Regions from separate parts of the Paenibacillus violae genome, predicted to be linked through region 2. Evidence: riboswitches for the same ligand, from Rfam matches in the RefSeq annotation. Region 2 holds a riboswitch; the other holds the start of a gene.
The links. Region 2 has a riboswitch for FMN ahead of RQP52_RS16675 (DMT family transporter). Riboswitches for the same ligand answer to the same signal wherever they lie in the genome.

Region 1: it holds a riboswitch for FMN, as region 2 does, so the genes downstream of both, ribD (bifunctional diaminohydroxyphosphoribosylaminopyrimidine deaminase/5-amino-6-(5-phosphoribosylamino)uracil reductase RibD) here and RQP52_RS16675 (DMT family transporter) in region 2, are expected to answer to the same signal.

Annotation. Positions count from the first base shown of each region.
Region 1 is NZ_JAWCUD010000001.1:559,749-574,757, forward strand. It holds gene spoIIAA (anti-sigma F factor antagonist) at 1-200, shown strand, start outside; gene spoIIAB (anti-sigma F factor) at 197-643, shown strand; gene sigF (RNA polymerase sporulation sigma factor SigF) at 655-1,410, shown strand; gene RQP52_RS02300 (SulP family inorganic anion transporter) at 1,578-3,008, shown strand; gene RQP52_RS02305 (DUF378 domain-containing protein) at 3,106-3,315, opposite strand; gene RQP52_RS02310 (stage V sporulation protein AA) at 3,493-4,128, shown strand; gene RQP52_RS02315 (stage V sporulation protein AB) at 4,125-4,544, shown strand; gene RQP52_RS02320 (spore germination protein) at 4,567-6,186, shown strand; gene lysA (diaminopimelate decarboxylase) at 6,352-7,683, shown strand; gene RQP52_RS02330 (peptidylprolyl isomerase) at 7,864-8,295, shown strand; FMN riboswitch at 8,766-8,947, shown strand; gene ribD (bifunctional diaminohydroxyphosphoribosylaminopyrimidine deaminase/5-amino-6-(5-phosphoribosylamino)uracil reductase RibD) at 9,182-10,291, shown strand; gene ribE (riboflavin synthase) at 10,308-10,979, shown strand; gene RQP52_RS02345 (bifunctional 3,4-dihydroxy-2-butanone-4-phosphate synthase/GTP cyclohydrolase II) at 11,023-12,249, shown strand; gene ribH (6,7-dimethyl-8-ribityllumazine synthase) at 12,299-12,769, shown strand; gene RQP52_RS02355 (site-2 protease family protein) at 12,769-13,407, shown strand; gene RQP52_RS02360 (segregation and condensation protein A) at 13,423-14,214, shown strand; gene scpB (SMC-Scp complex subunit ScpB) at 14,198-14,800, shown strand; gene RQP52_RS02370 (DUF2953 domain-containing protein) at 14,901-15,009, shown strand, end outside.
Region 2 is NZ_JAWCUD010000005.1:156,659-171,667, reverse strand. It holds gene RQP52_RS16720 (YncE family protein) at 1-892, shown strand, start outside; gene RQP52_RS16715 (response regulator transcription factor) at 1,424-2,125, opposite strand; gene RQP52_RS16710 (ATP-binding protein) at 2,094-4,328, opposite strand; gene RQP52_RS16705 (MarR family winged helix-turn-helix transcriptional regulator) at 4,591-5,001, shown strand; gene RQP52_RS16700 (SDR family oxidoreductase) at 5,121-5,966, shown strand; gene RQP52_RS16695 (Rieske (2Fe-2S) protein) at 6,019-6,315, opposite strand; gene RQP52_RS16690 (hypothetical protein) at 6,502-7,287, shown strand; gene RQP52_RS16685 (response regulator transcription factor) at 7,394-8,089, shown strand; gene RQP52_RS16680 (HAMP domain-containing sensor histidine kinase) at 8,086-9,702, shown strand; gene RQP52_RS16675 (DMT family transporter) at 9,788-10,717, opposite strand; FMN riboswitch at 10,881-11,030, opposite strand; gene RQP52_RS16670 (YjfB family protein) at 11,199-11,375, shown strand; gene RQP52_RS16665 (CBO0543 family protein) at 11,462-12,010, opposite strand; gene RQP52_RS16660 (DMT family transporter) at 12,133-13,038, opposite strand; gene RQP52_RS16655 (aminotransferase-like domain-containing protein) at 13,155-14,603, shown strand.

The sequences.
Region 1 (15,009 bases), on a different contig from region 2:
ATCTTACGTTCATGGACAGTTCAGGTCTAGGCGTCATTCTCGGTCGCTATAAGCAAATCACGAGTAAAGGCGGCAAGATGGTCGTATGTGATGTTTCGCCAGCTGTCTATCGCTTGTTCGAGCTCTCCGGAATGTTCAAGATCGTATCAATTCAGGATAACGAACGTAATGCAATGTCCAGTTTGGAGGTTGCACTATGAGTGAGCACAATTTTATGACGCTGCAGTTTGCCAGCCGTTCCGAGAATGAGGCCTTTGCACGTGTCGCTGTTGCTGCTTTCGTTTCACAATTGGATCCAACCTTGAATGAACTAACCGACATCAAAACGGTGGTTTCAGAAGCTGTGACGAATTCGATTATTCATGGGTATAACAATAAACCGGATGGTGTCATTACCATTACAACGAAAATTGAGGATGACGTAGTCCGAATTACGATTGAGGATCAGGGCTCAGGCATAGATGATTTGGAACAAGCGAAACAGCCACTTTACACATCCAAGCCAGAACTCGAACGTTCCGGTATGGGATTCACGATTATGGAAAATTTCATGGACGAAGTGGAAGTTGTGACGGCCGTCGGAATCGGAACCAAAATAAACATGTTGAAGCGAATTGAATCTAAAAAAGCTTTATACAATTAGGGGTTTGATCTATGGATGTCGATCTGAAGCATGCTTCTCACAGTTATTTAGACGATTCGGAAGTCAAACGGTTAATCGCCCTCAGCCAATCCGGAGATGGACTCGCCAGAGAAACACTCGTCAGCTGCAATATCCGCTTGGTCTGGTCTGTGGTTCAACGCTTTTTGAACCGGGGATACGAAGCCGAAGATTTGTTCCAGATCGGTTGCATCGGACTGCTGAAGTCCGTTGATAAATTCGATCTGTCCTATGATGTGAAGTTTTCAACCTATGCGGTGCCGATGATTATCGGCGAAATTCAGCGCTTCCTTCGGGATGACGGAACACTCAAGGTTAGCCGTTCGCTCAAAGAACTGGCTAATAAGATTCGCAAGACGAAGGACGAGTTATCGAAAAGGCTTGGCAGGCTTCCTACGATTAAAGAGGTGGCAGAAGAGCTTATGATCACGGCGGAGGAAGTTGTTTTCGCGCAAGAAGCGAATAAGCCGCTTTCATCGATTCATGAGACCGTTTTTGAAAACGACGGTGATCCCATTACGTTAATGGATCAAATCTCCGACGAAAGCGGAGAGAAGTGGTTCGAGAAGCTTGCGCTTAACGAAGCTATAGGGACGCTCTCCGAGCGGGAGCGGCTCATTGTCTACCTCCGCTATTTCAGGGATCAAACACAGTCGGAGGTCGCTAGCAGACTGGGTATATCCCAAGTGCAAGTATCGCGATTGGAAAAGAAGATTTTACAATCAATCAAAGATCAGATTGCGCAATAACGGTGTTAACCATGAAATAACCGTTCTCCATCAGGAGGACGGTTATTTTTTGTGCGTAGAGACATTTGCAAGATTTATGTATAATAAGTACTGCCAATATCGGTACGGATTTTTCTGAAAGCGAGAAATTATCATCAATGCTTGTATCAGTCGAGGAGTGAATCTAGTTGTACGGGAAATGGAAGGATTCGTGGTTATTTAATGTACGAAAGGATGTTTTATCAGGGATAACAGTGGCTTTGGCATTAATCCCAGAAGCGATTGCTTTTTCCATTTTAGCTGGGGTAGACCCGATGGTTGGCTTGTACGCTTCATTTATCATTGCGATAGTGATCTCATTCACCGGTGGCCGGATGGGGATGATTTCCGCAGCAACAGGCGCGATGGCCTCTCTAATGGGGCCTTTGGTAGCGAAGTATGGCATTGAATATCTATTCGCCGCCAGCATTTTAACGGGGATCATTCAATACCTCATGGGTGTGTTTAAGTTCGGTAAATTTATCACCTTCATTCCGCATTCTGTTGTTATCGGGTTTGTAAATGCCCTTGCCATTATTATTTTCATGGCTCAGCTCCCTAGTTTTGCAGGTGCCAATTGGCAGATGTACGCTATTGTCGCAGGTACCTTGGTCATCGTGTACGGACTGCCGCGGATTACCAAAGCCGTCCCTTCTGCGTTAGTCGCGATTATTGTGATGACCATCATTTCGATCAATTTGCATCTGGATGTGCGCACAGTAGGAGATATGGGGGAAATCACGCAGACACTGCCGTTTTTCCATATACCTGATTTCCATCTGTCACTGCAAGCGATCGGGGTGATTCTACCGATTTCCTTGGCTTTGGCGGTGGTTGGTATTACAGAATCCTTGATGACGGCTACGATCGTGGACGAAATGACGGAGACAAAAAGCGATAAAAACAAAGAAGTTCGTGGGCAAGGGATCGCCAATGTGTTTTCCGGTTTTTTTGGCGGAATGGCAGGTTGTGCGATGATCGGTCAAACGGTGATTAATGTGAAATCAGGAGGAAGGTCCCGTCTATCCACCTTTGTATCCGGCGTGTTTTTGCTATTTTTGATCATGGTGCTTGGTAATGTCGTGAAACAAATTCCGATGGGGGCATTGGTCGGGGTCATGTTCATGGTCTCCATAGGCACTTTCGATTGGAAATCCCTGAGAACCATAGCCAAAATTCCAAGAAGCGACGCGTTAGTCATGGTGATCACTGTCGCCATCGTTGTTGCAACGTCCAACTTAGCCATTGGGGTCTTGTCCGGGGTTACGTTAAGTGCTCTCATTTTTGGTTGGAGATCGGCAAAGATTAAAGCCTTTACCTCAATAGACGCTAATGGAGCCAAAATATATCGTGTTTCCGGCCAGTTATTTTTTGGCACAATGACTTACTTTATTGATTTATTCGATTATCGAAACGACCCTGAGACAATTACGATTGATTTTAGCAGCTCTCACGTCTGGGATCACTCCGCTGTTACGGCTATCGCTAAAACCATTGCAAAGTATGAGCAGCTGGGCAAAACGGTGATTTGCATTGGATTGAATGAGGAAAGTAAGCTTTTGGTGAAACAAGCAAGCTAAATATGTTGTAATCGCTACTTTTATAGAAATGAAAAAGAGCCGCTTTTTACCCGTTGATCCACTGGGTATGGCGGCTTTCTTTTATTCACTTATACGCCTATCGTGCAGAATGTCTGTTGTCGGAATAGAATCTTACGCAGTAAATTCCGCATAAGCCGACGATGGTATAGATGATGCGACTTAAAACCGAAGATTCCCGATGTGAATCCCCACCAAATATAGCTGAAACTAAATCCCATTCGAAGAGCCCAACTAAAAGCCAATTCAGCGCACCAATAATCACTAGTGTTAACGCTACTTTTGCCATGTTATCACCTTCTTTGTATGGAATAAGTTATCGTTATTCATTTCTTACTATGCCAATACGGGGAGGGCTTTATTCCTGGAGAATTTACCATTGAAGCGGGTGATTATGGGTAGGAAACATTTTGCATACTACTCCTATACATGGATGATACCCGTAAGTATTGAAGGGAGTGAGACCATGGCTAAGACTGGAGCTCCATACCTGTATATCCGGCTCAGGCGTAAAGCGAGTGTTCGCAAAGGAAGTGTCGTAAAGTTGCGGCATATCGCGCAAATTATTGTGGAACCTGACTATGAAACAGCCTTGAACGAGCTGATTATTCATAAGCCGCAGCAGGAGGATGGCAACCGCGTCCTGATTGATATGATGCTGATTGTGCGAAAAGTGAAAGAGCGGCACCCGGAGCTGCAAATTGAGCATTTTGGGGAACCTCATGTGCTCCTTGAGATTTTTTCTGATAATAAAAAAGCAAGCCCAGTACTCATCGGATTGGTATGGCTGCTGCTGTTCATCGGTTCAGGGCTAGCCATCATGAATTTCCATGCCGATGTCTCCATGCTGGAGGTTCACCAGAGGATCTACGAGCTGATGACGGGTAAAAAGGTAGAGCATCCGCTCATTCTGCAAATTCCGTATTCCCTCGGCATAGGTGTCGGGATGGTGATCTTCTTCAACCATTTGTTTAAAAAGAAATTTAATGAGGAACCAAGTCCGCTAGAAGTCGAAATGTTCATGTATCAGGAGAATATAAACCATTATGTGATCACCGAAGAGTATATGAAAATTCATGAGGAAGGGGAGTCGAAGGGATGACTCTCCTTGGAGAAGTCCTTCTGATTGCTTTTATCGGTTTAGCGGGAGGAATTGCCGTGGGCAGCGGCATGGTGGCCTTCCTTGTCGTTCTGGACATTATTCCGAGGTTGGCGCAGATCACACGAACATTCTCAAAAATACGTGCCTATGAAGCTGCGGTTGTGTTAGGTTCCCTTTTGTTTACTTGGGTGGATTTTAGCGATATGAAGGTGCAGCTATTTCCAATAAGCGCTTCGCTCGTGGGACTATTTGCCGGCTGTTTTGTAGGGATGTTAGCAGCTGCGCTTACTGAAATTATTAATGTGCTGCCGATTCTTGCCAAGAGAGTGGGTATGGGTTCCTATATGATTTTGCTGCTGATGGCGATGATATTCGGCAAAGTGTTTGGATCCTTGTTTGAGTGGTTGTTTTATTAAGGAATGAAGGAGGCGCACGGACATGAAAGTGATCGTCAAAACAGGGAATGACCATGAACATGAACACGATAATGTGAACGAATCAAAAGAAAATTTAGATAAACTGGCGATTGATGAGGAAGGGAATTTATCCGAGTATAATCCAATCACGAATATGACGCCTGAAGAAAAAGAGTTGAAAATTCAGGAGGACATTCCGGATAACTTAGAGGATGTAAAACGAGTTCTGGAGGAGCGCGTTGGCCTCAATCGCAGCTTTGATCTTGTGCTTAGGGAAATGGTTTTCGGGTCCAAAAGAGTAGGGATCTTCTACTGTAACGGGTTCGTCAAGGATACAGTTTTATCCGATATTCTGACACGCCTTTCCTATGCCGGTGAAAAAAGTGTTAACCACCACACGGTCGAATCTTTCATGGATTATCTAATCCCTCATAATCAAGTCAAGTCCTACAAAAAAATGTCCGAAATCGTAGGGCAGGTGCTCATGGGTGGAACCGCACTCTTCATTGAAGGAGAAACGGCAGCCATCGCCATCGACGTTAAGAGCTATCCCGTTCGATCCATCGGCGAGCCGGATTTGGAGCGGGTTGTCAGAGGCTCAAGGGATGGTTTTGTCGAAACCTTATTATTGAACGTAACACTCGTTAGACGAAGAGTGCGCGATGAGCGGTTGAAACTGGAGATTATGCAAATTGGCAAACGAACGAAAACGGATGTCTGCATCGGTTATATCAACGATATTGCGAATGCGGATTTGGTCGATGCGATTAAAGAGAAAATTAGCGAAGTGAAGTTGGATGGTCTCCCCCTTGGCGAAAAGCAGCTGGAGGAAGCTATCGTTAATAAAGGCTGGAACCCGTATCCGATGGTGCGTTACTCAGAGCGCCCCGATGTTGTGTCCGCGCATTTGATGGAAGGACATGTGTGTTTGTTTGTAGATACGTCCCCAAGCGTTATGATATTGCCAACGACCTTCTTTCATCATGTGCAGCATGCAGAAGAATATAGACAAACGCCATTTATCGGCACTTATTTAAGGTGGGTGCGGTTCGCCGGTATTATGTCTTCCATTTTCCTGCTTCCGCTTTGGTTTATGATGGTGATGGATCCTTCTTTAAAACCTGCCGGACTTGAGTTTCTTGGGCCGCAGAAAGAGGGGACACTGCCGCTGCTAGTTCAATTCCTAATCGCCGATATTGGGATCGATCTGATGCGGATGGCCGCGGTGCATACCCCGTCTCCGCTCGCCACCGCCATGGGCTTGGTAGCAGCCATTCTGGTGGGGGATATAGCCGTTAAGACAGGTTTATTCATTAATGAAGTGATCCTGTATCTGGCTCTTGCCTCCATTGGGATGTTTGCTACACCAAGCTATGAACTAGGGCTTGCTAACCGGATCATACGGCTAGGACTGCTCATTGCCGTGGCTATCTTCCATGTCCCGGGTTTTGTTGTTGGATCGACGTTGTGGCTGCTCTGGCTGGCTACAAGAAAGTCCTACAATGCCCCTTACATGTGGCCGCTCATTCCTTTCAATGCGAAAAGCTTCTTTGCGATTCTTCTTCGCCGTCCTGTACTGGCAGCCAAAACGCGGCTAAGCCTTACAAAACCGATTGACGGCACACGTCAACCCAAATCGTAATAAACTAAAAGGACAAGAGCATTCATCTTGTCCTTTTTACGATTTAGGGTAGCAAGGATATTGTCAAATGCGCTTTTCCTATGTTAATTTAAATAGTAATGCGCATTCGGCCGTTTGAGCGAAATATGAGCAGCAGCAGGTTCAGGGTGAGGGGGAAATGAAGCTATGTATTTGCATGGTACAAGTAAAATTAACGGTCAAGGTCACCTTGAAATCGGTGGTGTCGACGCAACGAAGCTGGTTGCTGAATATGGGACACCTTTATATGTGTTTGATGAAGCTCTTGTGCGTGAACGTTGCCGCGAGTTTGTAGATGCTTTCAAAGCGTCCGGTCTCAAATTCCAAGTGGCTTATGCGAGCAAAGCTTTCTGTGTGATGGCGATGTGCCGCATTGTTGAAGAAGAAGGCATGTCCCTCGATGTTGTATCGGACGGCGAGCTGTATACGGCTCTTCAAGCCGGGTTCCCGGCAGAGCGGATTCATTTCCACGGCAACAACAAAACAATTGACGAGATCGAGATGGCGATTGATGCGAAAATCGGCTGTTTCGTTGTAGATAATTTTATCGAGCTTCAAATGCTGAACGCCATTGCCGGTGAGAAACGTCAAAAAGTGAAGATTTTACTGCGCATCACACCTGGTGTTGAGGCACATACACATGAATATATTTCCACAGGCCAAACGGATTCCAAGTTCGGTTTCGATCTAGGCAACGGTTCCGCATTCCGCGCGGTGGAAGAGGCTTCCAAGCTGAGCCATTTGGAACTGCTCGGTATTCATTCTCATATCGGTTCGCAAATTTTTGAAGTGGAAGGCTTCCGCATGGCTGCCGAGAAAATGGCCAGCTTTGCCGTTCAAGTTCGTCAAGAAATTGACGTAACGTTCAAAGTCATTAACCTTGGCGGAGGCTTCGGTATCCGTTATGTGAACGAAGATACTCCGCTTCCTGTGTCCGTCTATGTGAAAGCTATTACGGATGCGATTAAAGACAATTTCGGACGCAACGAATATCCGCTTCCCGAAATCTGGGTGGAGCCGGGCCGCAGCATCGTTGGAGATGCAGGAACAACTTTGTACACCGTTGGAACGGCGAAAGATATTCCTGGCGTTCGTAAATATGTATCTGTCGATGGCGGAATGACGGATAACCCGCGCCCAGCCTTGTATGAGGCCGTGTATGAAGCTATGCTGGCGAACCGCGCAACCGAAGAGCCAACCGAGCTCGTATCGATTGCAGGCAAATGCTGTGAGAGCGGAGATATGCTGATCTGGGACGTGAACCTCCCGAAAGTGAACTCGGGCGATGTGCTTGCCGTCTCTTGCACAGGCGCATATAACTATGCGATGGCAAGTAATTACAATCGGATTCGCCGTCCAGGCGTAGTTTTTGTGAGCGAGGGGCAAAGCGATCTCGTCGTGAAGCGCGAGACGTTCGACAATATTGTCGGGAACGATCTAATTCCAGCAAGAATGAAACAAGTGAGCAAAACGGTTTAACATAGCATACAGCTGGATTTCCAGGCTGAGTAAGGGCTATCCCTCAGTTCTTCAGGACTTGAGGGATAGTTTTTTTTGCTTGCGGGAACTAGCTTTCTATACTCAACTGAAAAGGCAAATTTGTGAAATGCATCTTTTCATAGTAGAATAAGATATTATTGTCTAAAGGAGTGGACCACAATGGCCAAACAAGCAAAAATTAAACTAGCAGGCGGTGGCGAAGTTCTAATCGATCTTTTCGAAAAAGACGCGCCTAATACCGTTGCCAATTTTGAAAAATTAGCAAACTCCGGTTTCTACAACGGACTTGTTTTTCATCGCGTAATCCCAGGATTCGTGGCACAAGGCGGTTGTCCATCCGGCACAGGAACTGGTGGCCCAGGCTACCAAATCAACTGTGAAATCAACCCGAACAAACATGAGCGCGGCTCCTTGGCTATGGCTCATGCAGGCAGAAACACAGGTGGAAGCCAATTCTACATCGCTTACCAACCACAGCCTCACCTTGATGGACAACATACTGTATTCGGTAAAGTGTCCAAAGGTATGGAACTAGTTGATGCTTTCAAAGGCAGAGACTTGATGGAAAAAGTAGAAGTTGTAGAAGTTTAATACGAAAACATCGAAGAGCCTGCTGACAATCGTCAGCAGGTTTTTTTATTAGAGGGAGCTGCAGTATGGTGCTTCAACGGGAGCTGCGGGACGTAAGCTAACGGACAGAGATGACCATATTTCACAGAAATAAGGCTCTATGAAAATTTAACGGACACGAGAGCCGCTATTTACGATCATTGCGATAAAAATGGCCGTGAATTGACCCGATAACGACTCTGGAGTCCGTTAGAGCTGAGAAATGCTGATTTAACGGGAATAGCGGCTGTGAGGTCCGTTAAATGAAGGCAGAACTTGCGCACGCGATGCCAGTATTTTCCATTCAGAAGGGAGGGAACATTAGGTTAACATAGGCGGAATCGGGTTGAGGCGGCGCAAAAAGAGTCGGTTTTTGTAGGGCGAGGTAAAATAGACCTTGCTTTTTCGATGAGTGAGTGATAAATTTTTCATAAGTTACTTTTCATATGTGTGCAAACCTTCGGGGCGTGGTGAAATTCCACACCGGCGGTGATTTGATAGCAGGCTGGTTTGGCTGCTTTCGATTAGTCCGTGACCCGTTTTGAAGCTAGCGGTACCTGACATACAGCTTCGCTACGGCTGACCCGGTGAGAATCCGGGACCGACAGTATAGTCTGGATGGGAGAAGGAATACGCGAACATTAGATTCGCTATGCATACTTGTACATTTTTTCACGAGAACAAAAATTCGGCAGGTCTATGCTTTGGCATGGATACGTCGTGCTTGTTTGATTTGATCAAAAATGCAGCAAGTGTGGATGGATGAAGCTTCTTCGTGTTACCTAAACAATCTCTGGCCCCTATCCGATATGCGGAGGGGTCTTTTTGCATTCTATTTCAAAATAGCTTGGAAAGGCAGTGAACACACATGCATGTCTTGAATGATGAAGCTTATATGAGGCTCGCTCTGCAAATGGCTGAGAGTGCTCTTGGCCAAACAGGGATTAATCCGGTTGTTGGATGCGTTCTGGTAAAAGACGGGCGTATCGTGGGGATGGGAGCGCATCTGAAGCGCGGACATGGCCATGCTGAGGTTCTTGCTTTGCAGATGGCTGGCGAGGAAGCCAAGGGCAGCACGGCGTATGTCACACTTGAACCGTGCAGCCACTTCGGCAAAACGCCGCCTTGCAGCGACCGTCTCATTGAGGCCGGTGTTGCGCGCGTTGTCGTTGCGGGTACCGACCCGAACCCGCAGGTTGCGGGCACGGGAATCGCCAAACTGCGTGCCCATGGCATAGACGTGTCCGTCGGGCTGCTGGGAGAGGAAGCCTCGGCCATGAATGAGGCTTTCAATAAATACATCGTCACGCGTATGCCTTTCGTGACGATGAAAACAGCGAGCACGCTCGACGGCCGCATTGCCTCGAAAACAGGCGACAGCAAATGGATTACGTCGCCTGCATCGCGCGCATTCGTGCATACCCTGCGCCATCGGCATCAGGGGATCATGGTCGGCGTCGACACCGTCATCGCCGACGACCCGCGCTTAAGCGCGCGCGGCGACGTACCGGCTGTACAGCCGGTACGGATTGTCGCGGACTCGCGCTTGCGAGTCCCGCTGGGCGCCCAGGTGCTCACCGAGCAGGATCGTCAGCCGACGATCCTGCTCGCCACCGCACAGGCGCCCGCAGAGCGGCGTGCCGCGCTGGAAGCGCGCGGCATCACGGTCCTCACCTGCGGAGACGGCCCGCAGGTGGATCTGACGCTCGCCATGAAGCAGCTCGGCGAGCGAGAGATCGGCTCCATCCTCCTCGAGGGTGGAGGTAAGCTTAGCGGCGCCATGCTGGAGCGGCGCCTGCTGGATAAGCTGGTGCTGATGTTTGCGCCGAAAATTATCGGCGGCGGGCAAGCAGCACCTATGAACATCAGCTTCGAAGGCTTCGCGAAGATGGATGACGCAATTACGCTCGACCGGTTAAAGGTTGAGCAGTTCGGACCGGATGTATGCCTAACCGGGTATCCGGTTTTTAAGAGCTAACGAATGGAGGGCTGTCATGTTTACCGGCATTATTGAAGAAATCGGCCACATGCGCCGCATTCATAGCGTAGGTCAAGCTATGGTATTAACGATTGGCGCAAGAAAGATCCTTGAGGATGTTCATCTAGGAGACAGCATTTCGGTGAATGGCGTTTGTCTGACGGTCATTTCGTTTGACAACGAATCTTTCTCCGTAGACGTGATGCCGGAAACTTACCGCAAGACGAATTTGCGCAAGCTGCAAGCCGGAACGCGCGTGAATTTGGAGCGAGCGATGGCGGCGAACGGCCGTTTCGGCGGTCACATTGTGCAAGGACATGTAGATTCAACAGCAACGATTATTTCGCGGATTCCAGAAGAAAATGCGGTTGTTTATCGGTTCGAACCGGAGGATAAACACATTTTCCGATATATTATAGCTGGCGGCTCGATCACCATTGACGGGATCTCCCTTACGGTTGTCGATGTCACAGAACGCGATCTGGCGGTTTCCATTATTCCGCATACACTGGCTCAAACCGTTCTGCATGATAAAAAAGCAGGAGATACTATTAACATGGAATGCGATGTTCTGGGCAAATATATGGAACGACTGCTAAAGTTCGGTCCTGCTGATGCCTCAGCGGGTAACGGTAAAAAGCAAAGTACGCTATCAGCAAGCTTTCTGGCGGATCATGGCTTTATGTAAGGGTAATTAGCTTACAAAGATAGTTCGGTTAGGAGAGGTGAATATGACAGAAATAAAATTCAGCACGATCGAAGAGGCACTGAAAGATCTCAGTTTAGGGAAAGTAATTATCGCTGTGGATGACGAAGATCGCGAGAACGAAGGGGATTTTATTGCACTGGCGGATAAAACGACCCCGGAAGTGATTAATTTCATGATCAAAGAAGGCCGCGGGCTAGTTTGCACGCCGATTACGGAAGAACGGGCGAAAGAGCTTGACTTGCCGCCGATGGTCGCTAGAAATACCGATTATCATGGCACTGCCTTTACCGTTTCTGTAGACCATGTTGAGACGAGTACGGGGATTTCCGCACATGAGCGTTCAAGAACGGTTATGGGCTTGATCGATCCGGATACGAAACCGCAGGATTTCCGGAGACCAGGTCATATTTTCCCGTTAATCGCCAAAAAAGGCGGCGTACTTCGCAGAGCCGGACATACAGAAGCAGCGGTTGATTTGGCTGTTTTATGCGGCTCCTATCCTGCCGCAGTCATTTGTGAAGTCATCAAGGAAGACGGAACGATGGCTCGGGTTCCAGACCTGATGGAAATCGCTAAGAAACATGAGTTGTGCATCATTACGATTCAAGATTTGATTCACTATCGCAATCAACAGGAGAAATTGGTTGAGCGTGAAGTTGAAATTAAGCTGCCTACGGATTTCGGCACTTTTAAAGCAATCGCCTATACGAATCAACTGGATAACAAAGAGCATGTTGCCCTTGTCAAAGGAACAATTGATCCTTCCAAACCAACGCTGGTTCGTGTGCATTCCGAGTGTTTAACTGGCGATGTTTTCCATTCACATCGCTGCGATTGCGGTCCTCAACTCGATGCTGCATTAAAACAGATTGATGAAGAGGGCAATGGTGTATTATTATATATGCGACAGGAAGGTCGCGGCATCGGTCTGATCAACAAATTAAAAGCTTATGCTTTGCAAGAGCAGGGATTAGACACTGTAGAAGCGAATATTAAGCTTGGATTCGCTCCAGATCTTCGTGATTATGGCATTGGCGCGCAAATCTTGAAAGATCTTGGCATTACGCAGCTTCGCTTGTTAACGAACAACCCTCGCAAAATTAAGGGTTTGGAAGGCTACGGCCTCGAGGTCGTTGAACGCGTTCCGATTCAAATGGCAAGCAAAGAGGATAACGTAAATTATTTGCGGACCAAAAAACAAAAGCTAGGCCACATGCTGAGCTTCCATGATTCCGGCAGCGGGATCTGATCTTTCCACTTCAAATAACGGTTTTTATATAGAAAAGGAGAATTTAATCATGGCTACAATTTATGAAGGACATTTAGTATCGCAGAATTTGAAATATGGTATTGTCGTAGGTCGTTTCAATGAATTTATTACTTCCAAATTGCTTGGCGGCGCGCAGGATGCTTTGAAACGCCATGGCGTGCAAGATAGTGAAGTGGATATTGCTTGGGTACCGGGCGCGTTCGAACTTCCGCTTATTGCTCAAAAAATGGCGGAGAGCGGGAAATATGATGCTGTTATTACCCTCGGCGCTGTCATTCGTGGTTCAACGCCTCACTTTGATTATGTGTGCAGTGAAGTTGCAAAAGGTGTATCTGCCATTAACTTGAAAACAGGCATTCCAACAATCTTTGGTGTTTTAACGACAGATTCCATCGAGCAAGCTGTTGAACGCGCGGGAACGAAAGCAGGCAACAAAGGTTGGGAAGCGGCAGTAACGGCAATTGAGATGGCCAACTTGACGAAACAATTCACTTCCTAATGCTTTCTTATTATCATCTGGAATCACTGCTTCCCAGGCTGCTCGCTTTCCTGATTGCTATGACGCTCCATGATGCTGCACATGCAGGAGTTGCTTGGCTGCTCGGTGACCGGACAGCCCGGGACAGCAAACGCTTATCGCTTAACCCCTTGGTACACTTAGATGCCTTGGGGTTGGCGATGATTGTTTTTGGTCCATACGGCTGGTCGAAGAAAATGCCGGTAGAGGCTATGCAGTTTAAAAAGCCAAAACTTTATCTTACAATTGTGTATGCAGCAGGTCCTTTTACCAATTTGCTGCTCGCTTTGTTTTTCTGGTGGCTCTACTTCTTTCTTCCTGCCTTTTTCGGAGGAGCATCCGAGTCGATCACCGTGGAACAATGGCGAGTCTATTTGCAGTACGGCGTCATTGTCAATCTCATGATTTGTCTTATACATATATTACCGCTTTATCCGCTAGATGGTTGGTATATCCTTAAAGGCCTTATTCCTTCGAAAAATCAAAGATGGATGGACCGCAATCAGCTTTATGCACTTTTTCTTGTCATTGTTTTGATGATTACACCTATCGGCCAATGGGCGCTGGAACGTATTTATCCGTTTGCCGCACAGTTTGTTATGAATATATTTTCACTATGACAAGGGGGAGATGACATGAAAGTTACCTATAAGTTAGAAGCTTTTGAAGGCCCCCTTGATCTTTTGCTTCATCTTATCGATAAAAATGAACTCGACATTTATAATATTCCTGTCAAAGAAATTACAGATCAGTATTTAGCTTATGTACAAGCCATGCAAGAGCTGGAGTTGGAGATTACAAGTGAGTTTCTAGTGATGGCCGCTACACTTCTCTCAATCAAAAGCAAAATGCTGCTGCCTAAGCCGCCTGTTATTGAATTTGACGAATATTTTGATGATATGGAAGACGAGCTTGATCCTCGTGCAGAGTTGGTCGCTAAACTTATTGAGTACAGAAAGTACAAGTCTATCGCTGATATGCTTAGAGATAAAGAAGTAGAGCGGAGCCTGGTGTATACCCGTGAGCCTGAGGACTTGACGCCATTCCTGCCGCATGTGCAGGAGAACCCTGTTGAAGGGTTGGACGTTGCTGATTTGCTATTCGCTTTTCAGCGTACGCTTCGCAAGCTTGTGAACCGTAATATTGTTACTAGAATTCGAAGAGACGAAATTTCCGTCAAAGAACGGATTAGAGAGGTTATAGATTTGCTAAAAGTGAAAGGCGGCAAACTGCTTTTCTCGAAATTATTCGATTATGAAATGACTCGAGAAGAGATCGTCGTCACGTTTTTGGCCATTCTTGAATTGATGAAAATGAAAAAAGTCGTATGTTATCAATATCAATTATTTGAAGATATCGTGATTCAAGCCAAAGAGGAGGTTTCAGACATTGACACTCAGTTTTCCACAGATGAAATCGATTATTGAGGGACTCCTCTTTGCCTCTGGTGACGAGGGATTGGATGCCAAACAAATAGCTGAGGTCATGGAGCTTGATTTGTACATTGTTCGCGACTTGCTTAAGGATATGCGCACGGAATTTAAACGCAAGGGAAGGGGAGTCCAGATCGTTGAGGTAGCCGGTGCTTACCAGTTAACGACTTTGGCTGAGCATGCGCCATATTTTGAGCGACTGGCTTATACACCATCACGTTCATCCTTATCGCAAGCTGCACTTGAGACCTTATCCATTGTTGCTTATAAACAACCCATTACCAGAGTAGAAATCGAAGAGATACGCGGCGTGAAATGTGATCGCGCTTTGGCTACACTTGTAGGTAAAGATCTCATATTGGAAGTCGGACGCGCTGATGCGGTAGGGAAACCGATCTTGTATGGCACATCCAAACAATTTCTTGAATATTTCGGGCTCAGCTCCATCCAGGAACTACCGGATTCAGGCAGCTTCCAAGGGGAATTTGATCTGGAAGAAGAAACTCGCATGTTGTTTGATCGGATGGGCGGGGATCAGAAGCAGATTACACTCGAGGATGTTTCGGAGGAAACCGAGTAACGGTAAATGCATTTCATTTCCTAAATTAGCTCATACTAACTCTACTTGCCAGAAGATATCTTCCGGCTGTGGAGTTTTTTTGTTAAGGGGGAGAATGGGGTTGTTGTGGGTAGGATTCGTACTTCTAATCGTCATCCTTGCCATTATCATTGTGCTGCTCAGTTTCATTCGGGGAGAGTTCTATTTCTCCAGAGTGAAAGATAATGACA
Region 2 (15,009 bases):
GGCCCCTTTTGCCATTGCTGAAGGTCCTAACCATCGCGCCTATATATCCACCGCGGAAGGTGTTGCTGTCGTGGATACGCAGCAGCGCAAACGTGTTGCGTTAGTACCATATAAGGCAGCTGACGCCATCGGCAAGCCTCAATATGGTGAATACCGTCCTGGCGGTATGGGAATTGCTGTATCCCCTGACGGCAAATTCGTCTATGTCGGTGTGTACGTGACTGGTGGTGGCAGAGGGATGAAAAGCCAACTGGAGATCATGGATGCAGAGAAACTCGCCATGACTGGCAGTGTCGCAGTTGGAGTTCGGCCGTTCGATGTGGTGATCAGCCTTGACGGCCGGGAGGTCTACAGCATCGATCACGATTCCTACTCCGTGACCGCTGTCGATCCTTTGCAGCTCAAAGCTCGCACGCTGGAAGTAGCTCTCTTCGGCAAAGGCGGCTTCGAGAAGCCGCACTACGCCGCGGTTCGTGCCGATGGCCGCCTGCTCCTGCCGTATCAGGGGCGAGGCCTGGTCGTGCTTGACCCAACTAGCGGCAAGTACGAGACGAAGCCGCTGACAGGCAACACGCACCAAGAGGGTGTGGCCCTGACAGCGGATGGTAAGCAGCTGCTCATCGTCGGCATTGGCGCTGCGGGAAGCGTAACCGGCAAGCCTAACTTGACGGTGCTCGACGTCGAGACGTACGCCGAGAAGATAATCCCGCTGGAGCGGATGCACCAAATGGTCGCCGCGAGCGCGGATAGGCGTTACGCCTACCTCACCGGCGGTGTCACTTATGCAGATACTGGTTGGAACGGGATGACCGTGGTAGACCTCGTCTCTGGCGCTGTCCGCGACTTCGTGGTGCCGGATTATCCGCTTGATGTGCAACTGCTTTCGGAGTGAGACTCTCGGCCAACTTTTGCTGCACCATCCACACTTTCTTCCCCTGAGACGGCCTATTCGGTTGTCTCGACCGTATCTAGCTACTTTTCTTGAGGTGAGACAGCCTTTTGTACGCTCTCGGCCAACTTTCGCTGCACCATTCACACTTTCTTCCCCCGAGACGGCCTATTCGGCTGTCTCGACTGTATTTAGCTACTTTTCTCGAGGTGAGACAGCCTTTTGTGCGCTCTCGGCCAACTTTTCTGGCACGTCTGTACTCATCTTCAACCGAAACTGCCTCCCGGATGGGAACTACAGGGCGCTATTTCTTCGAAAAGCACCCAGTTTCGAGCTGAGAGGGAACTACGATCCGCTATTTGCACCCTTTCGAAGGGAAACCCAGAAATTCCGTGCAAATAAGGCCCTGTAGTTCCCTTCCCGGCTCCACCCCCTCCATAATCGTCAAAATAGAGGACCGTAGTTCCCTCCCTCACCAACATCAAACAAAAAGCCCCCTCATCTGATAACAATCAGACAAGGGGGCTTCTGCGTTCACTCCTGCTTCGCCATATAACCTACCCCCGGGTAGGTTACAATCAGCTCGGCAGCAGCGCCTTCCGCTGCGCTTTTGATCTTCTGGCGGATGCGGGCGATGGTGACCCGCAGGTACTCGACCTCGTCGCGGTACTCGCTTCCCCAAACCTCGCTGAGCAGCTGCTCATGGGTCATGACTTTCCCCGCATGCTGCAAAAGCAGCGCAAATAAGTTGTACTCGGTCTCCGTGAACTTCACCTCGGTGTCGCCCAGCCAAATACGGCGCTGGGCGAGGTTCGCGGTCACAGGGCCGAGCGTGATCTCGCTCGTGGTGACCGGCGGTGCCATGCGGCCATCCATGCGCCGCAGCACGGCATTCACTCGCGCGAAGAGCTCGTCTAAGGAGAATGGCTTGGTCAAATAGTCATCCGCCCCGAGGTTAAGCCCCTGCACTTTGTCCGCTCCATTGCTGCGCGCGGTCAGCATGATGACCGGAACGCTGGAGTAGGAGCGCAGCCTTTTTAACACATCGAATCCGTCCATGCCCGGCATCATCAGATCAAGCAAAATTAAATCCGGATCGAACTCCTCGGCTTTTTCCAGCGCCTCCGCCCCGCTTTGGCAGGTCAAGGTTTCAAAATCCAATGATTTGAGATTCGCCGCAATGAAACGCACAATTTTCGGTTCATCATCGACGATCATGATTTTCTTCTTGTTCATGTCCGTTCTCCTCCCCTAGAAACCTCGGTATGGAGAGAGTAAATGTGCTTCCCTCACCAAGCTTGCTTGCCACATGGACTTCTCCGCCGTGCGCATCCATGATGCCTTTGCAGATCGCCAGCCCCAGCCCTGTCCCTCCGGATTGACTTCTCGAAGAAACATCCACCCGGTAGAACCGGTCAAATAGTTTGTCCACGTGCTCCGCAGCGATACCAATGCCATTGTCCTGCACATCTAAATAGACAAAATGCTCATCCGCATGAGCCGAAATTCGGATAATCGGGTGCTGCGTATTATACCGAACGGCATTGGTGAACAAGTTCACGAGCACCTGCTCCATTCGCAGTTTATCTACATAGATTAGCGGCGTATCCTCCGCCACGTTCACCTCAAATTGCGTATGCATGTCGTTTGCCTGCTGTGGAAGTCTTCGCATCGCGCTTTCGACAACGGCCTCCACACGTAGCGGCAGCGGGTTGATTCGCATTGCGCCGGAATCGATTTTGGAAATATCCAGCCAGTCGTCAATCAGGTCCTGAATACGCCCGATATCCTCGTGAATGCCTTCTAGCAGCTCTTGCTTAAAGCTTTCTTCCCACTTCGCATCGACTCGTAGCAGCGTTTCTACACTGCCGCGTATGCTGGTGATGGGCGTTTTGAACTCATGGGAGGCGAGTGAGATCAGATCATTTTTCAAAGCATCGATTTCATGTTCCTTCGTCATATCGCGCCACACATAACCTCGGCCAAAAACCCGTCCTTCTCTAGCCACCTGAAAAGCCGATACCATCATAAAACGTTTTTTACCCTGACCACTTTTTACCGTAAAAGTCCCTTGTACCCTCGGCCCCGCCGTCAACTTCTCCAGTTCATCCTGACGTTCAGGCAGCAGCAGCGCAATACGATCAAACAACGCCGATTCCTGCATAATCGCCAGCTCAGGCATCGGAATAGCGAAAATTTCAGCCATCCGATGATTGGCATATACCACTTGATGCGCCATATCGATCAATACGACGGCATCGGACATGCTCTCCAGCACCGCATTCAAAGTCGCATGCTCATCCTGCAGCCGCTGGGTCCTCTCTTCGACACGGTCCTCCAACTCACTGTTGAGCTGCAGCAGCGCGCCTTGATTCTCTTTGATCTGCTCCGCCATCTTGAAGAAATCATCTGCCAGCAATTGCAGCTCCAGAGGCGCCCCTTGCGGAACGACCTTGCTGTCCGGCTCTACGAATGTTCCTCCTGCCAGGCGTTGGGTGTATCCAACCAAAGCATGGATGGTGCCATTCAACCTTTTCGCCAAAAGACTGCCGAGCAGCACCGTCAAAATAAGCGTAACCACCAAGAGGAAGATCGTAATACTTAGCGACTCTGTAAAAGCGGCATTAACCGCAGCTTTGGATTTGCTCACCCAAACGATCCAATCGATATCGGGGATGGCTTTGTAAGTAATCAGTTCTTTTTGCTTGGAATTGCTTAATGCATAGGTTCCTTCGCCTTGCTTCTGACTCCGTGCGTCTGCAACGACTGGCTCCTGCGATAAATCCGCCAACGTTGCGGTCAACGCCTCATTCGGATGATAAATGGGCTTGCCAGCATGATCCAGTACCACGGGATATGCTTCTTTTCCGTAATCGTACTTCGTCACAAGCTCTTTGATGGGCGTAAGCTCCAGCACAGCGAGCACAAAGCCATCAGGCTGTTTATTACCTTTATAAATGGGTACTGCGATGGCGACAGCCGGCTGGTTCAGCCCTTCCGGTCCGATGAAAAGCGAAGAGATGATGGTGTTATGGGCGGTCTGCACCCGTTTGGTGTAGTCCCGATCTTTCACATCTGTACCGATCAGCGAATCATTGGCCGTGGTATGCGTAGCCTTAATGAAACCATTTTGATCAACCACATAAATACCTGAGAAACCAGCCAAGTTCTGCTGCAGCGATTGCAGCTTTAACGTCAAGCTCTCGCGCGTCCGAAAGGCCGCATCCGAGGCTGAAATCGTGGCCGCCAGCGTTTCAACCGCATTGCGGTGATAGTACATATAATCCTGCACAGCGTCCCCCAGACGGTAGGTCGTCAGCTGCTGGTTCCTATTGGACTCCTGCGTAATATGCGTTATTTGATAAACCTGAAAGGTGCCAAGAATCAGAACCGGAATCATTGCCATGATAGCAAACGTTACCGTCAAATGTGATCGCATGGAATAATGCTTCAAAAGCGTTCCCCGCCCTTCCTTGATCTCTCTATTTTATCATTAGAAAAAATGTAATGAAAATGAAATGTGTTTTTCATCTGCTTTTAATGAACTGGGCCTATAATAAGTCTCAACCCCCCTTTAAAATATATATACTTAAGACCTGCAGCCCGTTGCTGTGGGTCTCTTTTTTTCCTTCCAGCTGCTTGGATCCCAAGTATGACCTTGCTATAATGTATAGATACTAAACAAAAAGGGCGGCTGAACCATGAACCAAGATCTCCTCATCACGTACAAATTTCGCGAAATTAAAAATGCCCTCTCCTCCTATTTGACGCAAGTGCTTCCCCATTTTCACATTTCACCGATCATGATGTATGCGTTAGAGTTTCTTCGCAAGCATCCGGATTGCATCGCCGTTGATATGGCCAATGAATTTGGCCTAACTCGGGGAGCGATTACCCAGCTGCTGGATAAATTAGAAGAGCAGGAGCTAGTGATTCGCAAGCCTCACCCTACTAGCCGCAGAAGCCTGTTGCTGCAAGTAACGGACAAAGGAAATAAGCTGATAAACGATATCTTGGAAGCGTATAATAACAAAATTGAACAGCTCTTCACGCCATATACCGAAGATGAGCTTGCGCAGCTCAAAAAGCTATTGGAGAAGCTGCCGCTATAGCACGAAGATCCCGACCTTACTCATGTTGGGATTTTTTAAATGACTTGACTATTCTGTTGAATTAACATACTGTATAGTTATTAAACAGTTTATTACATTAACATTTGGAGTGGTGAATGATGAGCAAAAGCAAAGTTATCGCGATTACCGGCGCCTCCTCTGGCATTGGGTTAGCGACCGCCCTGAAATTTGCAGAATTAGGCTGGACGGTTTATGCTGGAACACGCCATGTAGAGCGTGATCAAGAGCAGCATGGGCACCGTGCGAATCTTCATTTTATAGAGATGGAAGTAACAAGCCCTGAGTCGCTGGAGAAAGCTTTTGCTGTGATCGACCGGAATCACGGTTACATGGACGTCCTGTTCTGCAACGCTGGTTTTGGTTTTTTAAGAGCATTAGGACAAGCGACGATGGAAGATATTCATCGGGTTTATGATACGAATGTGTATGGGGTTATGCATACGATCCGCGCTGGACTTCCGCTTTTGCGTAAATCAGACGCCGGACATTTGGTAGCCACAACAAGCGTTGGCGGTCTAGTGGGACAACCTTTCAATGAAATCTACTGCTCGGCTAAATTTGCCGTTGAAGGTTTATTAGAAAGTTTAGCTACGTACTACAAGCCAACCTTCAACATTGATGTTACGCTGCTTGAGCCCGGCGCGATTGCAACTAATTTTAACCAGACGGTCCTTGGGCATGTCCAACAAACCGGCGGCATTCTGGAAGATGAATATAAACCGATCATCACGCAATATTTGGACGCCTTCTCCAAACGGAACTCGGTGCCCCAAACGTCGGAATCGGTCGCCGAAGTCATGGTGAAGCTGATGGAAATGGATCCGAAACCGCTGCGCATTCGCACTTCAGAGGCGGCGGAAGCTTTTGTACAATATAAAGTCAGCCAAGACCCTACCGGTTTGGACGGTATGCTGAACACACGTAAGCTGCATTTGAATTTATAAAAAAATCAGGACCCGCCTAACCGTTCAACGGATAAGGCAGGTCCTTTTGTTTTTACACATGCGCAATAAGCTGGCCTTCTTTGACTGTAACGTCATAGGCCGTAAGGCTTTTGGTCGGCACATTCAGGCACGCGCCTGAGTGAAGATCGAATGTCCAGCCATGCATCGAACATACGAATTCCCCTTTTTCAGCCTCCACAATAGCTCCCGCATGCGGGCATCGGCTGGAGACGAGCCTGTACGTTGCTTGATCCTCAGCTTGAATTAACCAATACAAGTTCTTATCGAACACAACTTCTGCGGGCAGCTTGGTGAAACTTTCGACAGGCCCTAACAGCACTTCTTTCATGTAGACACTCCCCTGTTTATTCTGTTTCAGCATACAGTTTACTACATTTTTTAGTTCAGGTGATTCAAGCCAACACATAATTTCCCACAATGTTACGATAGGATGTCCATAATCTTACGGTACATTTAGGTTGTAAGGGAGAGGCACCTCACCTACATACCCCAAAATCGAGAGGAGTTTTCTACAATGAAAACACAATGGAAACGTCGCGCAAGTCAAGCTAGTCTGCTAGCTTTTATGGTAACAATGGCTTTCGGAGCAGTAGGCAGCGCATCAGCGGCTGACACGACTACAACAGATACGAAAGCAAGCACTGCAATCACATCAGCAACACCGGTAATGGCAACCAGCGCGGTTCAGCTGCACTCGGTCTCAGGCAGCCTGTTGCTGCAACCAGCTCATGAGCGTAACTATTTGAAGCTATTGGTCAGCAACTATGCTCCGGAGAGCTTGACTGCATGGAAACAAGCGTTAGAGGATCGGAAACAAGCTGAAAGCGAGATGCCGAAGCCTGCTTTTGCCAAAACAATGGTGATCAAAAGCGCAGCTACAATTCAGCCAGCTACGCCAGGTACGTTGGAAACTAAAATGTTCAAACTCGATCCTGCTCAACCGGCTCCAACTTTACCTGACGGCGAAGCGGCTCAATTGCTCCCAAGTAAAGAAGCAATGAAGTTCACCGTTATCAAAGACGGCGCGGACGCTACCGCGACCATCCAAGCACTTCCACTTGAGGGAACAGCTATCTCTGGTGATATAATTAAAGCAGAATCATCCGAAGCGTTCAAGCGCCAACAAAAGCTAGCGGAAGCTGTCGAAGCTGACGATGCAGCTACGATCCAAAGCCTGTTGCCTGAGCTGCTCACGGATTACAAAAAAGAAACGGAATCGCTGCGCAACTTCGCAAAAACATTGAAAGAACAAGCTGCCAAAGCAGATGAGAAATCAACAGAGGCAGAAGAATCTAACTAACTTTTTATAGATAAAAAGCAAATTGACTTTTCCGGTGGACCGAACGCAAAATTGCGAACGGCTCCACCTTTTCCCCATCGCTGAGTAAAAAAAAGGAGAAATCTGCATGTATCGCATTCATTTAGTAGAAGACGAAGAGCATCTCAGGGGCGTACTGGCCGCCTATTTGGAGAAAGAGGGGTGGCAAGTGCGTTCGTTCGCTGACGGGACCTCGGCAAGATCCGCCATATCGGAGCGGCCGGACTTGTGGGTCCTCGATATCATGCTCCCCGGCGTAGACGGATATCAGCTTATGCGCGAGATTAAGGCGGATCAGCCGGCGCAGCCCGTTATTTTCATATCGGCGCGAGATGCGGATATCGATCGAATCGTTGGCCTGGAGATGGGTAGCGATGACTACTTGGCCAAGCCTTTTTTACCTCGCGAGCTTGTCATTCGCACTCGCAAGCTGCTGGAGCGCGTGTACGGCGGACACCCTGCCGGCCTGATGCCTGCACAGCTGGAACGCCGCACGAAGCTGAATGTGGCTCCTTATTTGATCGATGAGCAAGCACGCACAGTAACTGCAGAGGATGGCACCAAACTGGAGCTGACCTCCAAGGAATTTGAGCTGCTGCTATATTTGGTGAGCCATCATGGGCAAGTGCTAGAGCGTGAACAAGTGCTCCAAGCTGTTTGGGGAATCGACTACTTCGGAACAGACCGGGTCGTGGATGATTTGGTACGAAGACTTCGCCGCAAGCTGCCGGAACTGCGTTTAGAAACCGTATATGGATACGGGTACAGGATGGTGAAAGCATGACGCTTCGATTAGGACAATGGCCGCTGGCCATGAAGCTTTGGGGAGCATTCGCGGCTTTGACGCTGCTTATTTTTACGCTGCTTGCCGTTCTGCTGCCTTGGACGTTGAAAGGTTTTTTTACAGAGCAGCTGTATGATATTTTACTGGATACGCAGAGTGGGCTTCGCATGGAAGCTACGACGTTGACGGCACCGACCCTAACGCTGGCAACTAAGGGTACAACCGCGCAAATAACGGATATCATAACGAACGTAAAAACGTTGACACCTATCAATCAGGCTATCCCTGATGCTGATGCCTCAGAAACGGAAACAATGCCGGAGACGACTAGCATACAAACGGGCAGCGCTATACCTACTATCCCCTTGGAAGCCTCTATTGCAACGAAGGTGATGTCTCCCTTTACAGCAACCTTGAGCGCTCCGGCGATTCGGCACTTTACGATTAGCGGAACCCAAGAATCACTGGCCCTTAGCAAATCTTTCACGAGTGGAGAGCCGTTCATGCAAGCCATGGAACAGGATGCTTTTGCCCAAAAACAGCCCGTTGCCAAGTATACGACCATCATTGATAAGAAAAGTATCTTTTACGTGATTCGCAAAGAAGTTGTTCAGGGCCAACCCAACTTTATCGTTTCCTATGCCTGGGGCAATTATCGCAATGACCTAGTCATGACCATGTTCGGCAGACTTATGCTGATGATGGTTGGTCTCATCGTGATTTCATGGCTGCCCTGTCTGATCATCGCGCGGTATTTCACTCGTCCGCTCGTTCTGATGGAGCAGCACGTTGGGCGTATGGCTGAACGAGATTGGCATGACCCGATTGAAACCGGGCGCAAAGATGAAGTAGGACGTCTGGCCAAAGCGATTGAAGCGATGCGGCAGCGTCTCGTGCGCCAGGACCGCGCGCAGCAATTTTTCCTTCAGCATACTTCTCACGAACTGAAGACCCCGGTCATGGTGATCCGCAGTTATGCCCAGTCCATTCTCGACGGCGTTTTCCCGAAAGGGACCTTAGGCGAAAGCTTAGGCGTCATTCTGAAGGAAGGCGAGCGCCTCGAGAAGCGGATTCGCGACCTGCTGCTGCTCAACAAGCTGAACTATGTCACCGCTCGCGAGAAGCCGTTCCGCCCTTTCGAGCTGCACGAGGTCATTGAAGACGTGGTTGAACGGCTGCGCTATCGCCGTCCTGAAATCGAGTGGGAGATGGAACTCCCCCCTGCTACCTTGCATGGCGATCCCGATCAGTGGAAAATCGCCTTGGAGAACATGCTCGACAATCAGCTCCGCTATGCTAAAAGCGGTATCCGGATTCTCCTCACGCCGTCATCCCATGGCGATAACAAGGAAGCTGCAGCCGGATTCTCGCGGCTGCAGATCAGCAACGATGGTCCGCCGCTCGATCAAGCGATCGCGGACAGCCTCTTTGAGCCCTTCCGTTCTGGCGGAGACGGCCAGTTCGGACTTGGTCTTGCCATCGTGAAGCAGATCATGGACCATCACGGTATGACGGTCCGCGCCGCGAATGAGCGAGGCGGGGTTGCCTTTTACCTTGAGCCTGGGGAAACAGCGCAAATGGATAGTAAACTCAAGGTCCCGAAGGTTTCGTGAGATGTCGGCGAAAACGTCGAGAGGCAAACAAAAGAGGCTTCCCATGGTCATCATGTGACCGAGGGAGAGCCTCTTTCTTGAGTTTTTATGCCGCCGATTTGCTTTGATTGCGGCTCATGACCCACAAGGTGAGCCAAATAACGATGAAGCCAGCGAGCTGTCCTACGGTTAGCTTTTGCCCGAAGACAAGCCAGTTCACGCAGACGCCAACCGCGGGGAACGCAAGCTCCGCCAACGTGGCGAAAAACGCCTTGGTCGAGGACAGCCCCTTATAATAGAGGAGCATGGAGAGCAAGCCCGGGAAAAACGCCTGGAATAACATGTTAACGGTAATAAGTATCAAGCCGCCGCTAGTTCCGGTTACGTGCCAAGCATCGCCGCTAGCCACAAGTACGACTGTCAGCAATGGGATGGCAAGCAGGAAACGCAGCGAAGTAACAATGGGGAAATCCAGTTTTTTCTGCAGCAAGAACTTGCCCATGACCGTCGATCCGCCCCATAAGCTGGCTGCAAGAATTGAAAATAAGCAGCTTAGGGTGCCCAAATCTTTGAGGCCCATCTCTGGCGACGAAAAGCCGAATGTCAGCAAATACGTGCCTAGCAGCGCCACCGCGATATAAGCAAAAAATTTAGAAGGCAGCGTCTCTTTGAGCATCACGCGAGCTAAAATAATAGCAAATAAGGGCTGTAATTTCTGTAAAAGTAAAATCGCGTTCGCATTACCATGCGAGAATGCGGCTGTAAACAAAATCGTTGCTATCGCCGACCCGCCCCAAGAGATGAACAGCAACGCGCCGATGACTCCTAGTGACAGCTTACCAATCAAGGTTTTCCGGTACTTCACGAGTATTGGCAGCGCGTAGCAGGCAAGGAGCAAGTGCTCAATAAATACGATTTGCGCGGAAGAAAAGCTTTTTAACAGCAAGATCCGAAAGAGCGGGTCGAGCCCCCAAAGCGTAGCACCTAGCGCCACATACCAAACTCCGCTAATGCCCCCTGAGCGCGCTGAAACCACATTCGCGTGCTTTGTTCCTAGCTTAAATACATTTTCCAATTCAAAAACCTCCTAAGGAATTTTTGAATTGAACCCTCTGAAAAGAGACAATGCCCCCGCTTCATGATCAGCGGGGGCATTGACAAACAGACCTGTCAAATACCTGAGTTTTTGACAAGCTGTTTTTCACCTTCTCCCATCCGGACTATAACCGTCGGCCCTGGAATCTCACCAAGTCAGTCCCAGCCTAACAGGCCGGGAGTCGCGGGCTTGAGATACATATACACGTATCCTCACCGCCGGTAGGGAATTGCACCCTGCCCCGAAGGTTCAATTATTCAGTTTGTGGTCACTTACAAAACATAAGTGATATTTATTCCTGAATATTAGCACCATAAAATAAAAAAAGCAAGGATTTTTCATCCTTGCTATAAGCTAAGATATTTCCACTCATTTTCCGATATATAACTTGTTAGCCCATCAATCATAAAGGAGGAGACTCATGGACGTTCCTGCGCTTTCCATGTCCGTAGCTCAGGGCAGCTTAGCTCAAGCTGTACAAATACGGGTTCTTAGCATGGCTAAAGATCAATCCACGCAACAAGCTCAGCAAATGGTACAAATGATGCAACAAAGTGTTCAACCAAACTTGGGTGGGAATCTAGATATTAGTGTCTAGTTTTACCCTTTGGAGAAGGAGAATGAAGAATTCTCCTTCTTTTTTGCTATTGATGTTGTATAATCGTGACATCTGCCACGCTGCCATTATTTCATTTTAGCAATCGGAATATGGAAATATAGAATCAAGAAAACCACACCTACTAAACACAGCAACCACGCCCATAACGGCCTCGTAAAATGCAACCGCAGCCCAATGAACATGAAAACCCAAACCGCAATTGACCACCAAAAATTCCAGTTGTTATGATAAGTAAGCATTTTTATTAACAGAAATAGTCCTTCAATGCAGGTAAATACAGCCGACCAAATGGCAATATAGACCACTTGTCTCAGCGGACGCGACTTAAGTGGATATTTGTGTAAGTACACCATTACAATGCACGGTAGATTAGTAAAAGCAATCATAAAATCTGCGATGGTATGGTTAGGCGTTACCGCGGATTTATGAAATTCCCATAGCGAGAAATTATAGCTTAGAAGGCTAATGAGAAAATCCACGCAGATGGCAAAAAGAATAGTTGGATAATAGGTCTTCCAGTTTCTCCAATCCCCTAAAAACCAAGCTGCAATCAAGCATAACAAGGCAATGACTACAGGCAAATATGAACTGATCAACGCTGTTATGTGACCCATCACTTAGCTCCATTCCATCAAACTTGTGCTGCCTCCGTTCAACCCTGTGCTCCTGTGGTTATTATTTCTATAAATGTTGTTTCATATGAAACAGAACGCAATTGACTTACCATTCTTCGCACTCACGCCGTTTTTCGCCGTTGCATCAATGGTTTCAAGCTATCCAGATTCGCACAAATCGTCCCGGCAATAACAGTTACCACGCCTACAGCTGTGACCCAAGTGATGCTCTCACCATAAAACACGACCCCCACCGCCAGGGCAATCAATGGAGAAATGTACAGCCATGTCGCTGGAAAAACCGGATTCGTTTTGGCCACTAACCAATAGAACAGACTATGTCCTACCATAGAGCCAATCACGATTAAATACAGTAGAGAGCCGGCTGCTTTTGGAGAAAATAAGCTGTGAACGTCCACAGGTTCTGTAAAAAATGAAAGAATCAGCAGCAGCAACCCTCCGCATATCATCTGCGCCGCGTTCAGCGCAATCGGCGATGCCTCAGGAAATTGCTGAATGACCTTTTTGGAATATAGAGCTCCCATACAATAGAACAGTTCTCCGACCAGAATCGCCACGCTCCCGATCACCCAAATGATGTTGGCGGATACCGCAAGTTGTGGCAGCAAGAGGATGATAATACCTGCAAAGCCGAGTATGCAGCCAAATACAGAGAGCATTGTCGTCTTCAGACGCAACACGAAGGTTTGGAGCATGAGAATCATAATCGGTCCAGTAGCCGATAAAACGGCCGCAATCCCGGAAGAAACATATTGCTCCGCCCAATACAAAGTTGAGAATGTGCCAAATGTAAGACCGATGCCTGTTAGCAGCATTTCTTTGCGAAATAAAAGAGCTAGGGTCGCTTTTTTCCGCCACAATAACCAACCGAACAAAAGCATCCCTGCAATAAAAAACCTCAAGCCTGCTGAAAAAAATGGCGGCGCTGACGCATCCACCCCGACCTTAATCGCCAGAAATGTCGTGCCAAAAATTAGACAGATAAGCAAATAATTAAAAATAATCATGACTGTTCCCCCTCTTGGTATGTATCATACTAGGTAAGCAACAGATCAGATGTGTAACACTAGAACAGTTTTCTAATGATTGTTGTATCATAGAGTAAACAGAGGGGGAAAATCGGATGAAGACGCCAGGAACATCTGGAAAAGAAGCTAATCTGCTTTTCAGGCAAGCTTATGAGTATATGGTTACCCGCATGGATCGCGGCGAGTGGCAAGCCCATGACAAGCTCCCCTCCATCCGGCGTCTTGCCGAAGAGCTGCAGGTGCATAGGCTGACCGTTTTTCGTGCTTATCAGCTGCTGAAGCAGCATCAGAAAGTTTACGTCAAAGAGAAATCCGGTTATTACGTAAGTCCTTGCAAGACGGAGGAGCAATCCCCGACGGAGCATGCGGAAAAAGGCCGTTCATTCACAACGTCCAGCGCTTTAAAAAACTCGCTGTCAGAAATCCAGCAAATCCCTGTCACATACCAATTCTCGCAAGCTTTGATCGATCCCAACTTGCTGCCGAATCTTTTTTTGTCCGAACATGTGAAAAAGGTTTTCGACATTTATCCTAAGCTCATGGGCACCTACTCCAACGCACAAGGGGATGAGGAGCTTCGTGAGTATCTCTGCCGTTACATGGTTCGGCATCATAACCTCCAGCTCGCCGCAAGCGATCTTTTGATTACCACAGGCGGTCAGCAGGCCATCGACCTCATCTCCCGGATCTATATCCGCCCCATGGATCCGATCTTGGTTGAGCGGCCGACGTATAGTGCAGCGCTTGATATTTTCCGCCAGCAGGGGGCGCGGTTTATTCCTGTCGAGATCAACCCGGACGGCTATGATCTGGTGAAACTCGAGAAGCTTATGGAGAAGCATAAACCACGGCTGTTTTATATGAATCCTACCTTTCATAATCCTACCGGGTATACGGTTCCGTCCGCACAGCGCAAGCAGCTCGTTGAACTAGCTGAACGCTATCGCTGTCTGCTGATTGAAGATGACGCTATTCACGAGATGTACATGGACCAACCTCCTCCTCAGCCTATGCTGACCTATGACACGGAAGGTTGGGTCGTGTATCTCCGCAGTTTTAGCAAATATATCGCGCCTGGGCTGCGAATTTGCGCCGTCATGGGAGGCCTGCATGTCATCCAATCGCTCATCACCGCCAAATCATTAGCTGACAACGGCACACCGCTCGTCAATCAGAAAATGTTCCTGCATTATTTCGAATCTCCTCGAATGCAGCAGCATTTGGAGAAACTGCGCATTGCTCTGCAGATCCGAAAAGAAATTGTAGAGCAGGAGCTAATCTCCACCGGATGGCGCTGGGTTAGCCCACAGGGTGGCTTCAACCTATGGATCCAGCTTCCGGACCATATCCCGGTTGAGCAGCTGCTGAAGGAGTGCCTCCGGCAATCGGTCTCCTTCGTACCTGGCGTGATCTGCGATCCGCTCAGGGAGATGAGCTCCTGGATCCGTTTAAGCTATTCCTTCGTGAATGAGGAGCATTTACGGGATGGTGTTAGACGGCTTATCGCTATTGCTGGGCGTTATGCGAGCGATGGCGAATGCTAGTATGAGGTTAGCAGGAGTGGGAATGGGAGCTTGAGCACGAGGAGATGCGGAAGCTTGAGCACAAGGAGGCGCAGGAGCTGGAACATAAGCTGGGCATGAGCATAACAACGTGTCTCAGCTGAGATAACTGGAAAATCTACCGTTACTTCGTGCCTCGCCTGTCTGGGGATTGAAATAGTTGGAAGAACTACCTCTATTTCTTCAGCAGCAAGCGAAAACCACCTGATTCAACCGGATTAGCGGTAGTAATTCCAGTTAATAACACAAAAATGATATAATTCGTAAAAATAACAGGAGTATTCGGCGTTACTTACCAATAATCAATCTCCGCTCAGTGTGCTCTATAGCCCTATTCAAAAGTTGCTGTCTTTAGGAAGCGTCCCTCAGCTGAAATAGCGGGAATTTT